3 regions of the Streptomyces sp. NPDC056160 genome follow, and region 2 is predicted to be linked to each of the others. Evidence: riboswitches for the same ligand, from Rfam matches in the RefSeq annotation. Region 2 holds a riboswitch; each other region holds the start of a gene.

Region 1 (4,982 bases), on a different contig from region 2:
GTGCCAGGTGTTCTTGATCGCGTCCCGGTAGCGCTCGTAGAAGTCGGGGTAGCGCATGGGGCGCAGGGTCAGCTCGAAGCCCGGGTCGAGCAGGTTCGTGTTTCGGGTGCTGGTCATCACTGGCATGCCTCGCAGGACTCGGGGTTCTCAAGGGAGCAGGCGACCGCGTCGGGGTCGGCGACCTGCTGGACGGGGACGGCGGCGGGGGTCTGCGCCCGGGCCGCGCGGGCGATCCGGGTAGCCGGTCGCGAGCGCAGGTAGTACGTCGTCTTCAGGCCCTGCTTCCAGGCGTAGGCGTACATCGAGGAGAGCTTGCCGATGGTCGGCGTCTCCAGGAACAGGTTCAGCGACTGCGCCTGGTCCAGGAACGGGGTACGGGCGGCGGCCATGTCGATCAGGCCGCGCTGCGGGATCTCCCACGCCGTGCGGTACAGCCGCCGCACGTCCTCGGGGATCCACGCGAAGTCCTGCACCGAGCCGTTCGCCTCGCGCAGCGCCTCCCGGGTACGGGCGTCCCACACGCCGAGCGTCTTGAGGTCGCGCACCAGGTAGGAGTTGACCTGGAGGAACTCGCCCGAGAGCGTCTCGCGCTTGAACAGGTTGGAGACCTGCGGCTCGATGCACTCGTAGACGCCCGCGATGGAGGCGATGGTGGCGGTCGGCGCGATCGCCAGCAGCAGTGAGTTGCGCATGCCGACGGCGGCGATCCGCTCGCGCAGGGCCGCCCAGCGCTCGGGCCAGGCGAGGTCCACGTCGTAGTGGTCGGGGTGCAGCACACCGCGCGCGGCGCGGGTCTTCTCCCAGGCGGGCAGCGGGGCGTTCCGTTCGGCGAGGTCGGCGGAGGCCTCGTAGGCGGCGAGCATGATCCGCTCGGCGATCCGGGTCGACAGCGCTTTCGCCTCGGGCGAGTCGAAGGGCAGCCGCAGCTTGAAGAAGACGTCCTGGAGGCCCATCGCGCCCAGGCCCACCGGCCGCCACCGGGCGTTGGAGCGGGCGGCCTGCTCGGTCGGGTAGAAGTTGATGTCGACGACCCGGTCCAGGAAGGTGACGGCCGTGCGGACGGTCTCGTCCAGCCGCTCCCAGTCGAGGTCCCCGCGCTCGGGGTCGGCGAAGGCGCCGAGGTTGACGGAGCCGAGGTTGCAGACCGCCGTCTCGCCGTCGTCGGTGACCTCCAGGATCTCCGTGCAGAGGTTCGAGGAGTGGATGACGTGGCCCGGCTCGGCCGTCTGGTTGGCGGTGCGGTTGGCGGCGTCCTTGAAGGTCATCCAGCCGTTGCCGGTCTGCGCGAGGGTGCGCATCATCCGGCCGTACAGCTCACGGGCGGGCAGGGTCTTCTTCGCGAGCCCGGCCGCCTCGGCCGCGCGGTAGGCCGCGTCGAACTCCCCGCCCCACAGGTCCACCAGTTGAGGCACGTCGGCCGGGGAGAACAGCGACCACTGCCCGTCGGCGTCGACGCGGCGCATGAACTCGTCCGGGATCCAGTGCGCCAGGTTCAGGTTGTGGGTGCGGCGCGCGTCCTCGCCGGTGTTGTCGCGCAGCTCCAGGAACTCCTCGATGTCCGAGTGCCAGGTCTCCAGGTAGACGGCCGCCGCGCCCTTGCGCCGGCCGCCCTGGTTCACGGCGGCCACCGACGCGTCGAGGGTCTTCAGGAACGGGACGATGCCGTTGGAGTGCCCGTTGGTGCCGCGGATCAGCGAGCCGCGCGAGCGGACGCGGGAGTAGGCGATGCCGATGCCGCCGGCGTGCTTGGAGAGCCGGGCCACCTGGTGGTAGCGGTCGTAGATGCTGTCCAGCTCGTCCTTGGGGGAGTCGAGCAGGTAGCAGGAGGACATCTGGGGGTGGCGGGTGCCGGAGTTGAAGAGCGTGGGGGAGGAGGGGAGGTAGTCGAGGCGGCTCATGAGCCCGTGGAGCGCGGCGACTTCGTCGACGGCCCGGGGGCTGTCGTCCTCGGCGAGCCCGCTGGCCACCCGCAGCATGAAGTGCTGTGGCGTCTCGATCACCTTGCGGGTGATCGGGTGCCGCAGCAGGTAGCGGCTGTGCAGGGTGCGCAGCCCGAAGTAACCGAAGCGGTCGTCGGCGGCCGGGTCGGCCAGCGCGTCCAGGCGGGCGGCGTGCAGGCGGACGAACGCGGCGGTCCGGTCGGCGATCAGTCCCTCGCGGTGGCCCGTGGCCACCGACTCGGTGAAGGACGTGACGCCCTGCGAGGCCGCCTCGGCGCGGATGGAGAGCGTGAGCAGACGGGCGGCCAGCCGCGAGTAGGCGGGGTCCTCGGAGATGAGCCCGGCCGCCGCCTCGGTGGCCAGCTCCCGCAGCTCCGCCTCGTCGGCGTGCGCCGACCGGCCGCGCAGCGCGGCGGCGGCGACCCGGCCGGGGTCGGCGTCGGGGAGGTCGGCGGTCAGCTCGGTCAGGGTCCGCAGCAGCGCGGCACCGGGACCGTCGTTCTCCAGGCCCGTGGCTGAGGCCGGATCGGCTGGCGCGATGGTCACTTGGGGCTCTCCCTCGCTCGGCACGGGGCCTCGCCGAGGGCAGGGGGCAGCACACGAGCGCACACGGCGCCGCGTCCACCGGCCCATTCCACGAGGCCCGGACGTCAGGCACCCGGACCGGACGGCCGGGCGCACTGTCGGCAGGTCCTCGGACTGACGCTCGTACACGGCCTTGAGGGCATATGTGTACGAGTACACCGTTGCGGGACAGTTCCGGATTCGCACCGGATTCCCCTGCGACGACAGCGAGCATGAGCATACATCTTGTGCCGGGTGCGGAAGCCACCCCCATATGTTGTGCCTGGGATGTGTCGCGTCGACTGCGGAGGGTGTCGGTCGCTGTCAGAGCGCCAACGCGTAGGTGAGCAGCGTGATGTCGTCCAGGTCCGGCAGCGGGTTCCAGTCCCGCTGCGGGGTGCGGACGAAGCCCAGGCGCTCGTAGAGGCGGTGGGCGGCGTGCATGGTGCGCTGGGTTGACAGCACGAGGCGCGCACAGCCCTCGGTGGCCCGCGCCCGGTCCAGGCAGGCCCGCACCAGCGCCTCACCCGCGCCCCGGCCGCGTGCGGCGCGCGCGACCGCGAGCATGCGTATCTCGGCCTCGCCGGGTCCGGCGATGTCGGCCATGGCGCCGCCGGACGGCACGAACGCGACTCCGCCGAGCACCGCTTCGTCCGCCACGGCCACCAGCACCTCGGCGGCGGCCGCCCGCTTGGCGACGTCCCTCAGCTCGCTCAGGTAGGGGTCGCTCTCCCCGAAGTCCAGCAGCCCGTCCTGGAGATAGGCCTGGGCGGTGATCTCACCGAGGGTGTCGTACTCGCCGGGCTCGGCCGGCCTGATCACGAGGTCCATGGGGCCGAGTGTGCCGCACGGGTACGACAACGGGCCGCCGGTCTTCCCGGCGGCCCGTGCCCTGGTTCCGGCAGCTCAGTGAGCGCTGCCCGCCGTGGCCGGCGGGAGTTCGACCGCGACGCCGGGGTCACCCGCGTCGGCGGTGTAGTCCTGCGGGCTGGTCTCGTCGACGCCCTCGGGGGCCTTCAGCGCCTTCAGGACGAAGGTCAGGACGACGGAGACGACGACGTTCAGGGCGAACGCCGTCATGCCGATGTAGCCGATCTCGCCGATGCCCGGGATCTCCTTGGCCGAGCCACCGAAGTGCTTCTGCGTCGGCGAGGCGACCCCGTAGGCCGCGACCGTGCCGTAGACCATGCCGACGGCCCAGCCGGCCAGCAGTGCCCAGCGGTGGAACCAGCGGGTGAACAGGCCGCCCACCAGCGCCGGGAAGGTCTGCAGGATCCAGATGCCGCCCAGCAACTGGAAGTTGATCGCCACGGTCTTGTCCATGGTCAGGACGAAGACCAGCGCGCCCACCTTCACCAGCAGCGAGACCAGCTTGGAGACCCGGGTCTCCTGCTCGGCCGTCGCGTCCGGCTTGATGAAGTCCTTGTAGATGTTGCGGGTGAACAGGTTCGCCGCCGCGATCGACATGATCGCCGCCGGGACCAGCGCCCCGATGCCGATCGCCGCGAAGGCGATGCCGGTGAACCAGTCCGGGAACATGTCCTCGAACAGCTGCGGAATGGCCAGCTGCCCGTTCTGGACCTTCACGCCCGCCGCGATCGCCATGAAGCCCAGCAGCGCCAGCAGGCCCAGCATCAGCGAGTACAGCGGCAGGATCGTGGTGTTGCGGCGGATCACCTCACGGCTGCGCGAGGACAGCGTGGCGGTGATCGAGTGCGGGTACATGAACAGGGCGAGCGCGGAGCCGAGGGCGAGGGTGGCGTAGGTCCACTGGCTCGCCTCGCCCGGCACGACCGCGCCGCGTGGTTTGCCGGTGGCCGGATTCGTCTGGCTGAACGCGTGGGCGGCCTTGGCGAAGATGTCGTCGAAGCCGCCCAGCTTGATCGGGATGTAGATGATCGCGACCGCGATGACGATGTAGATGAGCGCGTCCTTGACGAACGCGATCAGCGCCGGGGCGCGCAGTCCCGAGGAGTACGTGTACGCCGCCAGCACGCCGAAGGCGATCAGCAGCGGCAGGTCCTTCACGAACCAGTTGGTGTTCTCGCCGCCGCCCACGCCCATCACGTCGAGCACCGCCTGGATGCCGACCAGTTGGAGCGCGATGTACGGCATGGTGGCGAGGATGCCGGTGAGGGCGACCGCCAGGGACAGGCCCTTGGACCCGAACCGGCCGCGTACGAAGTCCGACGTCGTCACGTACCCGTGCTTGTGCGAGACCGACCACAGCCGCGGCAGGAAGGTGAAGATCAGGGGGTAGACCAGGATCGTGTACGGCACCGCGAAGAACCCGGCCGCGCCGGTCGCGTAGATCGCCGCGGGCACCGCCACGAACGTGTACGCGGTGTAGAGGTCGCCGCCGAGCAGGAACCACGTGATCCACGTGCCGAACGACCGGCCGCCCAGACCCCACTCGTCCAGGCTCTCGTTCTCCGCCCGGCGCCAGCGCGCGGCCAGGAACCCCATGACGGTGACGAG
Region 2 (4,982 bases):
GACCGAAGCCGTACGACTGTCCGGTCGTCGTCCACGGCAGCGGCACCCGGCAGCCGTCCCTGCCCTTGCGGAGGTGGCCCGTCTGCTCCCAGATCGGGTCCTGGAGCACCTCGGTGGGCAGGTCGGCCACCTCGGGCAGGCCCAGCTCCTCGCCCTGGTAGAGGTAGGCCGAACCGGGCAGGGCCAGCATCAGCAGGGTCGCCGCGCGGGCCCGGCGCAGCCCGGCCGCGCCGTCCACGGCGGGCGCGCGGCCGCCGGACAGCAGCCAGGCGTTCTCGTCCGTGCCCGGCGGGAGCACCAGCCGGGAGGCGTGCCGGACCACGTCGTGGTTGGACAGCACCCAGGTGGCCGAGGCACCGGCGGCCCGCGCGGTGGCCAGGGACGCGGCGATGGTGCGGCGCAGCTCCCCGGCGTCCCAGCCGGCCTGGAGGTACTCGAAGTTGAAGGCCTGGCCCAGTTCGTCGGGCCGGGCGTACAACGCGCGCCGCGCGTCGGGGACCCAGGCCTCGGCGACCGCCGTGCGGGGCGGCGTGTAGGCGTCGAAGATCTTGCGCCAGTCGCGGTAGATCTCGTAGACCTCGTCGCGGTCCCAGTACGGGTGGCTGCCCGGCTCGACGTGCGGCAGCGCGTCCTCGCCGGTGGCCCCGATGCCGCCGACGTCGCGCAACGGCTCGTCGAGGTCCTTGACCAGGGCGTGCGCCACGTCGACGCGGAAGCCGTCCACCCCCCGGTCCGACCAGAACCGCAGGGTGGTGCGGAAGTCGGCGCGGACCTCCTCGTCGCGCCAGTCGAAGTCCGGCTGCTCGGGCGCGAACAGGTGCAGGTACCACTGCCCGTCGGGCACGCGCTGCCAGGCGCTGCCGCCGAAGACGGACTGCCAGTCGGTGGGGGGCAGTTCACCGTGCGCGCCGCGCCCGTCGCGGAAGACGTACCGGGCGCGGGCGGCGGAGCCCGGTCCGGCCCGCAGCGCCTCCTGGAACCAGCGGTGCCGGTGCGAGGAGTGGTTGGGGACGATGTCGACGATCACCTTCAGACCGAGGCGGTGCGCCTCGGTGACCATCGCGTCGAAGTCGTCGAGGGTGCCCAGACGCGGGTCGACGTCCCGGTGGTCGGCGACGTCGTAGCCGCCGTCGGCCAGTTCGGAGGGGTAGAACGGACTGAGCCACACGGCGTCCACGCCGAGGGCGGCGAGGTGCGTCAGCCGCTGGGTGACGCCCCGGATGTCACCGAGTCCGTCCCCGTCGGCGTCGGCGAAGCTGCGGGGGTAGACCTGGTAGACGACGGCCTGCCGCCACCAGTCGGGACTGCGGGAGGACAGGTCGGGCGGCACGTCGTCGGTGCGGTCGGTCACGCGGTCTCCTCTTCGTGCGTCGGAGCGACACAGAGAATCTGTCCAGATCCGCGGAAAAGCGAACACGTGGGGTGGTACCTGGGCACAGGGGGCGACCGGCGGGGCGCGCCGTCACCCCGGTGCCGGCGTCAGTCCGTGTCCGCCGCGCAGTGCTCCAGGAGGTGCCGTACGTCCTCGTCCACCAGGCGGTAGCGCACCACGCGGCCCTCCTTCTCGCCCTGGACGGTGCCCGCCGCGCGCAGCAGGCGCAGGGCCTGGGAGACCGCCGGGTCGTTCATGCCGGTGGCGACGGCGAGGTCGGAGACGGCCAGTGGGCCGGTGCGGTGCAGGGCCAGCAGCAGGGCGAGCCGCTTGGGGTCGGCCAGCAGCGAGAAGCGCTCCGCCCACGCGCGGACGTGACCGGGCTCCCCGATCGCCGCGATGGCGTCGCACACCCGGTGGCCGTCGATGGTGCGGCGGTCCGAGCGGTCGGCAGGGACGAGATGCATGCCCCCATCCTCGCAGGCACCGATGTGTGATCTTCCGTACCTGCGCAGGTATGCAGCTATGCAGACGACGGTCCCTCCCTCTACCGTGGGCGGGCCGTGGTGCTCGGGAAGTCGGTGCGAAGCCGACGCGGCCCTCGCCACTGTGATCGGGGAGTTCCCCTTCCGTCCGGCATCCGCCGGGCCACTGGTCGCACGACCGGGAAGGCAGGGAGGGAGGACGTACGGACCCTAAGCCAGGAGACCGGCCACGGCAGCTCACGAAGTGATCCACGAGGTGCTGGAGCGTGATACCGGATGACCCTGCCCAAGCCTGCCCCGACGCCGGCCGCCGCCCCCGGGGGGCCCGCCCCCGCGGCGACCTTCCGCTGGCGCCGTGAGGACACCCTCAAGACCGCGGGCCTGATGGCGGTGATAGCCGCCCTGCACGTCGTCGCCTTCGGCATCCTGTTCCTGCTCGTCGTCCCCGAGCACTACCAGGTCGGCAGCAAGGCCTTCGGTATCGGCCTCGGCGTCACCGCCTACACGCTCGGCATGCGGCACGCCTTCGACGCCGACCACATCGCCGCCATCGACAACACCACCCGCAAGCTGATGGCCGACGGCAAGCGGCCGGTCTCGGTGGGCTTCTGGTTCGCGCTGGGCCACTCCAGCGTGGTGGTGGCCATGGCCGCGCTGGTGGCGGGCGGCGCCCAGCTCGCGGGCACCCTGATGAACGACGACTCCCGTACGCACCAGACGCTCGGCATCGTCGGCACCACCGTCTCGGGCACCTTCCTCTACCTGATCGCCGCCCTCAACCTGGTCGCCCTCGCCGGCATCCTGAAGGTGTTCCGGGCGATGCGCGCGGGCACCTACGACGAGCGGGAGCTGGAGGCCCACCTGGACTCACGGGGGTTCATGAACCGGATCCTGGGCCGCCTCACCAGGTCGATCTCCCGGCCCGGCCAGATGTACCCGCTCGGCTTCCTCTTCGGCCTCGGCTTCGACACCGCCACCGAGGTCACGCTGATGGTGATGGCCGGCTCCGGCGCGGCGGCCGGACTGCCCTGGTACGCGATCCTCTGCCTGCCCCTGCTGTTCGCCGCCGGCATGAGCCTGTTCGACACCCTGGACGGCACGTTCATGAACTTCGCCTACCAGTGGGCGTTCTCCAACCCCGTCCGCAAGGTGTTCTACAACCTGACCATCACCGGCCTGTCCATCGCGGTCGCCTTCTTCATCGGCACGATCGAGCTGGTCGGCGTCCTGCACGACAAGCTCGACCTGAGCGACACGGTCACCGGCTGGATCGCCGGACTCGACCTCGACCACGTGGGCTACGTCATCGTCATCCTGTTCGTGGTGGTGTGGGCGGCGGCGCTGGCGTACTGGAAGGTCGCCAGGGTCGAGCAGCGCTGGGCGGTGGGGGCCGGAGCGGGGGAGGCGGCCGACTAGGGCGTGTTTCGAATGTAGCGCCGTCCGCCCGGAGGGCGGGCCCCGCGGCGTCCGGTGCGTGCGATCGCAAGGCGGAGGGTCGTCCGCGTACCGGGCGTACGTGGACGATCCCGACAACGCGGCGAGCGCGCGTGCCAGACGCCGCGGGGCTGGGGGCACCTCCCGGCCGAAGGCCGGGGGAGGGACTTTCGAAACACGCCCCGGCCGGACCGTGGTGCCGAAGGCACGTAGGAGCGTAGGGCGGGGACGTCACGCGTTCCGGGTGTCCTCGGCTTCCTGCTGCCGCAGGGAGGGGCAGCCGTCCTGCTCGGACGTCCCGAGGAACCGCTCGGCCCAGCCGCCCAGTTCCTGGAGGGCCGGCCTCAGGGCCTCGCCCGCGGGAGTGAGTTGATAGGAGACGCGCAGGGGCGGGCCGGCGTCCACCTCACGGCGGACCAGGCCGGCCTCCCCGAGTTCGGCGAGGCGGTCGGAGAGCATGCGCTCGCTGATCCCGCTGACGGCGCGGCGCAGTTCGGCGAAGCGGCCGGGACCGCTCATGAGGCTGGCGAGGATCACGCCGTTCCAGCGTTTGCCGAGAAGCAGGAAGACGCGTTCGACCGCACCGCCCGCCGCCGAGCACTGCCCCGCGTCCTGTCGCTCCACTGTCATGCGCCCATGGTACCGCCCACCGCTCATTTACTACGAAAAAGTGGGGTACTGTAATTTCGTAAGCAGCTGAGGAAGCTGACATACGAATCCGGGTGCCTCCGCACGCCCGGACCACCCCCGCCGTGCCCCGCGCGGCCCACCCGAGGAGCACCTTCCATGGCCGTCCTGCTGCACATCGACTCGTCCCTCTTCCCGCTGGAGAACTCCGGCTCGCGCCGGCTCACCGACGCCTTCCGCAAGACCTGGCAGGAGGCGCACCCGCAGGGCAGCGTCATCTACCGCGACCTGGCCGCCGACCCGGTGCCGCACCTGGACGCCGCCACCGTCACCGCCGAGTCCCTCCCCCCGCTGCGCGAGGAACTCATCGCCGAGTTCGAGAAGGCCGACGTCCTCGTCATCGGCGCCCCCATGTACAACTTCACGATCCCCTCCACCCTCAAGGCGTGGCTGGACCAGATCATCCTGGCCGGGCGCACCTTCGGCGAGGGCGTGCCGCCGTCCGGCAAGCGCGTCGTGGTCGCGGCGTCGCGCGGCGGCTCCTACCGCCCCGGCACCCCGCGGGCCGGCTTCGAGCACGACACCAACTACCTGGAGACGGTGCTGGGCGGCGGGCTCGGCCTGCAGGTCGAGGTCATCACGCGCGAACTGACGATGGCCCCGGTCAACCCCGCCATGGCCGCCCTGGTACCGCAGGCCGAGGAGTCGGAACGCGAGTCGCTGGGGCGTGCCGCCGAATCCGCACGGGAGCACGCCGCGCTCCTGGTCTGAGCCCCGAGGCCGGCACGCTCCGGCCCGCTCGCTCCGGCCCGCTCGCTCCGGCCCGCTCACCCGGAAAGGTGCTTCACGATGTCCACGCGCGCCACCGCGCACCTCATGGCGGCGCGCGGCCCTCACCCTCACCGCGACGGGCACTGCCCGGGCCGCCCTCTCGCTGCCCGTCGCCGAGCGCCGGACCGGCACCGCCAGGACAGCGGCCACTCGATCAAGGCCGACAGCAGCCAGGTCTCCCCCGAGCGTCGTGGCCGACCAGCACTACGTGCACACCGCCGGCGTGGCCGACG
Region 3 (4,982 bases), on a different contig from region 2:
CCGCGGCGGCCGAGACGGACGTGACACCGGGGATCACCTCCGTCTCGTAGCGGTCGGCGAGCCGCTTGTGCAGGTGCATGTAGGAGCCGTAGAAGAGCGGGTCGCCCTCGGCGAGGACCGCGACGCTGCGGCCGGCGTCGAGATGGGCGGCGAGCCGCGCCGACGCCTGCGCGTAGAACTCCTCCAGGGCGCCCCGGTAACCGCCGGGGTGGTCGGTGGTCTCCGTGGTGACGGGGTAGACCAGCGCCTCCTCGACGTGGTCGGCGCGGATGTGCCGGGCCGCGATCGAGCGGGCGATGGACCGGCCGTGCCGTGCGCTGTGGTACGCGATCACGTCCGCCCCGGCGATGGCCTCCACCGCGCGTACCGTCATCAGCGACGGGTCACCGGGGCCGAGCCCCACCCCGTACAGTCGCCCGCTCACTCCGCCTCACTCGCGATCGCGTTGAGCGCGGCGGCGGCCAGCGCGCTGCCGCCCCGGCGGCCCCGCACCACCAGGTGCTCCAGGCCCGAGGAGTGCGCGGCCAGCGCGTCCTTGGACTCGGCGGCACCCACGAAACCGACCGGCACGCCGATGACGGCGGCCGGACGGCCCGCGCCCTCCTCGATCATCTCCAGGAGCCGGAACAGGGCGGTGGGCGCGTTGCCGACGGCGACCACCGAGCCCTCCAGCCGGTCCCGCCACAGCTCCAGCGCGGCGGCGCTGCGCGTGGTGCCCAGCTTCGCCGCCAGCTCGGGGACGGCCGGGTCGGAGAGCGTGCAGAGCACCTCGTTGTCGGCGGGCAGCCGCTTGCGGGTGACGCCGCTGGCCACCATCTGCACGTCGCACAGGATGGGCGCGCCGGCCCGCAGGGCCTCGCGCGCGCGGGCCACCACGGACGGCGTGTACGCGATGTCGCGGACCAGGTCGACCATCCCGCAGGCGTGGATCATCCGGACCGTCACCTGGCTGACGTCGGCGGGCAGAGCCGCGAGGTCCGCCTCCGCGCGGATGGTGGCGAAGGACCGGCGGTAGATGGCCGCGCCGTCCTTCTCGTAGTCGTAGGGCGTCACGGTGTTCTTCTCGCTGCTCTCGGTGGTCGTGGTCGTACGGGTCATGAGGTGAACGCCGCCAGGGCGGCGGCGAGTTGACGTGGGTCGTCCAGGACGACGGAGGGGGCACGGGGCGCGGGCGCCGTGGCCGGCGCCTGGGAAGCCGGCGGTGCCTGGGACACCCGGGTCACCTGGTAGGTGCCGTCCTCGGTCGCGACCAGGTCGATCCGGTCGCCGGGGGGCCGTCCGCAACGCCGTTCGCAGCCGGACCAGTACAGGGGAAGGCCGCGCGGGCCGAGCGCGCCGAGCGAGGCGGTGGCGTCCGCCCGGACGTCGGCGTGCGCCTTGGCGCAGCCGGGCCGCCCCACGCAGGCACCCACCCGCGGCCAGGCCGAGCCGGGGCCGGTGACGAGACCGGTGGCGGCCAGTGCGTCGAGCGTGGCGGACGTATCGGGCACGGCGGGCGACGCGGTCCCCTCCGGTACGGGGACGACGACCCCGCGCCACGGCGTCAGACGCAGTTCGCCGCCCGCGCGGGCAGCGGTCCGCGTCAACTCCCGCCACTGGAGCGCCGTCAGACGGCCGAGCGGGACGTGCACCGACAGGGCACCGCCGCCGGCCCCGCCGACGGATCCGGGCGGCGGGCCCGCGCAGTGCGCGCTCTCCCGCGGCTGCGGCGCGCAGGCCAGTCCCTCGGCGGTCAGACGTCCGGCGACGAGCCGGAGCAGTTCGCCGGCGGGCAGCGGCACGTCACCGACCCGCCAGGCCCGCATCCCCTGCTCCCGCGCCGCCTCGACGACCGTCTCCGCCGCCGCCACCATCGCCCGCGGCACGTCACCGGCGGACAGGGCCAGCGCCTCGCCCGCCGCGCCGAGGGCGAGTTGCGCACCTTCGCCGCCGGTCGCCCGCACGGTCACGTCGGCGCCGAGCGCGGCCACGTCGCCGCGGCCGTCGTCGAGCGCGAACAGGAACCGCCCCGACAGCGCCCGCGCGGCCTCGCTCGCGCACAGGAGCGCGTCCAGAGCGGACAGCCAGGGGCGCACGTCCCGCAGGCCGCGGTCGTCCAGGGCGGACAGCGGCGAGGCGACCACGTTGCGCACCCGCTCGTGGCCGCGCGAGGGGAGCAGGCCCGCCGCTTCCAGCAGACCGGCGAGTTCGGGGCCGTGCTCAGCGCGCAGCCCGCGCAGTTGGACGTTGCCGCGCGAGGTCAGGTGCAGTGCGCCGTCGCCCAGGCGCCGCGCGGCCTCGGCCAGCGCCTCGGCCCCGCCGACGTCCAGCACGCCGCCGGGTACGCGGACGCGGGCCACCGCGCCGTCGTCCGCCGCGTGCAGCCGCAGCGTACCCGGGCACGCGTCGTCACGGTCCCGTCCGGCCGGGGCGGCCTGGGACGTCGGGGGGAGGGCAGCCGTGGACATGGCGGCGAGCATACCTACGATCACACCGCACGTATGCCCTGCCCTGCTACGACGGCCCTTACTATGCTTCTCGGCGGACCATCCGGTCCGCCATCGCCACGACGGCGACAGGGGAGGAAGCCCGGTGCGAATCCGGCGCGGTCCCGCCACTGTGAGCCCGGTTCCAGGAAGAACCGGGTGAGTCAGGAACTCCCCTTCTCCCGGATCTCGGCCCGTCCGAGCAGCGGAGACCCCCATTCCGACACCACCCGGGGCGTGGACACCCCGAGGAAGGCAGGACGCCGCATGTCGCACCCAGCCGGAGAACAGCCGCCGTCCCCCCGCATCCTGCTCCTGTCGACCTCCGACACCGACCTGCTCAGCGCCCGGGCCGCGGGCGGCCCCGTCCCGTACCGCTTCGCCAACCCCGCCCGTCTGGCCCTCGCCGACCTGCCCGCCCTCATGGCGGACGCCGACCTGGTCGTCGTACGCCTCCTCGGCGGCGTCCGCGCCTGGCAGGAAGGCCTCGACCTGCTGCTCGCCGACGGCCGCCCGGTCGTCGTCCTCACCGGCGAACAGGCCCCCGACGCCCAGCTGATGGCCGCCTCCAACGTCCCCGTCGGCATCGCCGCCGAGGCCCACGCCTACCTCGCCCACGGCGGCCCCGCCAACCTGGAGCACCTCGCCCGCTTCCTCTGCGACACCGTGCTGCTCACCGGGCACGGCTTCGAGGCGCCCGCGCCCGCCCCGAGCTGGGGAGCGCTGCCCCGCGAGGCCACCGGGCCCGCGGGCGGCCCGACCGTCGCCGTGCTCTACTACCGCGCCCACCACATGAGCGGCAACACCGGCTTCGTCCACGCGCTGTGCGACGCCGTGGAGGACGCCGGCGGGCGGCCCCTTCCCCTTTACGTGGCCTCCCTCCGGGCGCCCGAACCGGAGTTGGTCGAGGAACTGCGCGCCGCCGACGTGATCGTGACGACCGTGCTGGCCGCGGGCGGCACCAAACCCGCCGCGGCGTCGGCCGGCGGCGATGACGAGTCCTGGGACGCGGGCGCGCTCGCCGCGCTGGACGTGCCGATCCTCCAGGCCCTGTGCCTGACCGGCTCCCGCTCGGCCTGGGAGGAGAACGACGAGGGCGTCTCACCGCTGGACGCGGCCGGCCAGATCGCCGTACCCGAGTTCGACGGCCGTCTGATCACCGTGCCCTTCTCCTTCAAGGAGATCGACGCCGACGGCCTGCCCTCCTACGTCGCCGACCCCGAGCGCGCCGCCCGCGTCGCCGGGATCGCCGTGCGCCACGCGCGGCTGCGCCGCATCCCGCCCGCCGGCAAGCGCCTCGCCCTGGTCCTGTCGGCCTACCCGACCAAGCACTCCCGCATCGGCAACGCGGTCGGCCTGGACACCCCCGCCAGCGCCGTCGCCCTCCTGCGCCGTCTGCGCGCCGACGGCTACGACCTCGGTGACGGCGACGTGCCCGGGCTGGCCTCCGGCGACGGCGACGAACTGATCCGCGCGCTCATCGAGGCGGGCGGCCACGACCAGGACTGGCTCACCGAGGAACAACTGGCCCGCAACCCGGTACGCATCCCGGCCGCCGACTACCGCCGCTGGTACGCCGGCCTCCCCGAGGAACTGCGCACGGCCGTGGAGGAGCACTGGGGCCCGGCACCCGGCGAGATGTTCGTCGACCGCAGCCGCGACGCGGACGGCGACATCGTCCTGGCGGCCCTGCGCTTCGGCAACGTGCTGATCCTCATCCAGCCGCCGCGCGGCTTCGGCGAGAACCCCGTCGCCATCTACCACGACCCCGACCTGCCGCCCTCCCACCACTACCTCGCCGCCTACCGCTGGATCGCCGCCGCGCGCGACGAGGGCGGGTTCGGCGCGGACGCGATGATCCACCTCGGCAAGCACGGCAACCTGGAGTGGCTGCCCGGCAAGAACGCCGGCCTGTCGGCGGCCTGCGGACCCGACGCGGCCCTCGGCGACCTCCCGCTGGTCTACCCCTTCCTGGTCAACGACCCCGGCGAGGGCACCCAGGCCAAGCGCCGCGCCCACGCCACGCTCGTGGACCACCTCGTCCCGCCGATGGCCCGCGCCGACTCCTACGGCGACATCGCCCGCCTGGAACAACTCCTCGACGAGCACGCCCAGATCGCCGCCATGGACCCGGCCAAGCTGCCGGCGATCCGCGCCCAGATCTGGACGCTCATCCAGGCGGCCCGCCTCGACCACGACCTCGGCCTCGAAGACCGCCCGGACGACGACGGCTTCGACGACTTCCTGCTCCACGTCGACGGCTGGCTCTGCGAGGTCAAGGACGCCCAGATCCGCGACGGCCTGCACGTCCTGGGCGCCGCGCCGCAGGGCCCCCAGCGGGTCGACCTCGTCCTCGCCGTGCTGCGCGCCCGGCAGATCTGGGGCGGCACCACCAGCCTGCCGGGGCTGCGCGAGGCCCTGGGCCTGGACGAGTCCGCCGCCACCCGCACCAGCGCGGACGCGGCGGAGGAGAAGGCCCGCGCACTGGTCCAGGCGATGGAGGACGCCGGCTGGGAC

The links. A riboswitch is a leader RNA that binds a small molecule or an ion and turns the genes downstream of it on or off. The one in region 2 is predicted to bind cobalamin.
Region 1: it holds a riboswitch for cobalamin, as region 2 does, so the genes downstream of both, ACFC02_RS17800 (ribonucleoside-diphosphate reductase subunit alpha) here and ACFC02_RS30050 (HoxN/HupN/NixA family nickel/cobalt transporter) in region 2, are expected to answer to the same signal.
Region 3: it holds a riboswitch for cobalamin, as region 2 does, so the genes downstream of both, cobN (cobaltochelatase subunit CobN) here and ACFC02_RS30050 (HoxN/HupN/NixA family nickel/cobalt transporter) in region 2, are expected to answer to the same signal.

Annotation. Positions count from the first base shown of each region.
Region 1 is NZ_JBHJUW010000042.1:37,577-42,558, reverse strand. Features, by position in the region: gene ACFC02_RS17805 (ribonucleotide-diphosphate reductase subunit beta) at 1-117, opposite strand, end outside; gene ACFC02_RS17800 (ribonucleoside-diphosphate reductase subunit alpha) at 117-2,486, opposite strand; cobalamin riboswitch at 2,608-2,775, opposite strand; gene ACFC02_RS17795 (GNAT family N-acetyltransferase) at 2,829-3,335, opposite strand; gene mctP (monocarboxylate uptake permease MctP) at 3,411-4,982, opposite strand, start outside.
Region 2 is NZ_JBHJUW010000102.1:26,911-31,892, reverse strand. Features, by position in the region: gene ACFC02_RS30060 (glycoside hydrolase family 13 protein) at 1-1,351, opposite strand, end outside; gene ACFC02_RS30055 (ArsR/SmtB family transcription factor) at 1,480-1,839, opposite strand; cobalamin riboswitch at 1,920-2,104, shown strand; gene ACFC02_RS30050 (HoxN/HupN/NixA family nickel/cobalt transporter) at 2,134-3,273, shown strand; gene ACFC02_RS30045 (winged helix-turn-helix transcriptional regulator) at 3,523-3,921, opposite strand; gene ACFC02_RS30040 (FMN-dependent NADH-azoreductase) at 4,078-4,689, shown strand.
Region 3 is NZ_JBHJUW010000082.1:9,576-14,557, reverse strand. Features, by position in the region: gene ACFC02_RS26660 (precorrin-2 C(20)-methyltransferase) at 1-424, opposite strand, end outside; gene ACFC02_RS26655 (precorrin-8X methylmutase) at 421-1,098, opposite strand; gene ACFC02_RS26650 (cobalamin biosynthesis protein CobG) at 1,095-2,459, opposite strand; cobalamin riboswitch at 2,505-2,660, shown strand; gene cobN (cobaltochelatase subunit CobN) at 2,733-4,982, shown strand, end outside.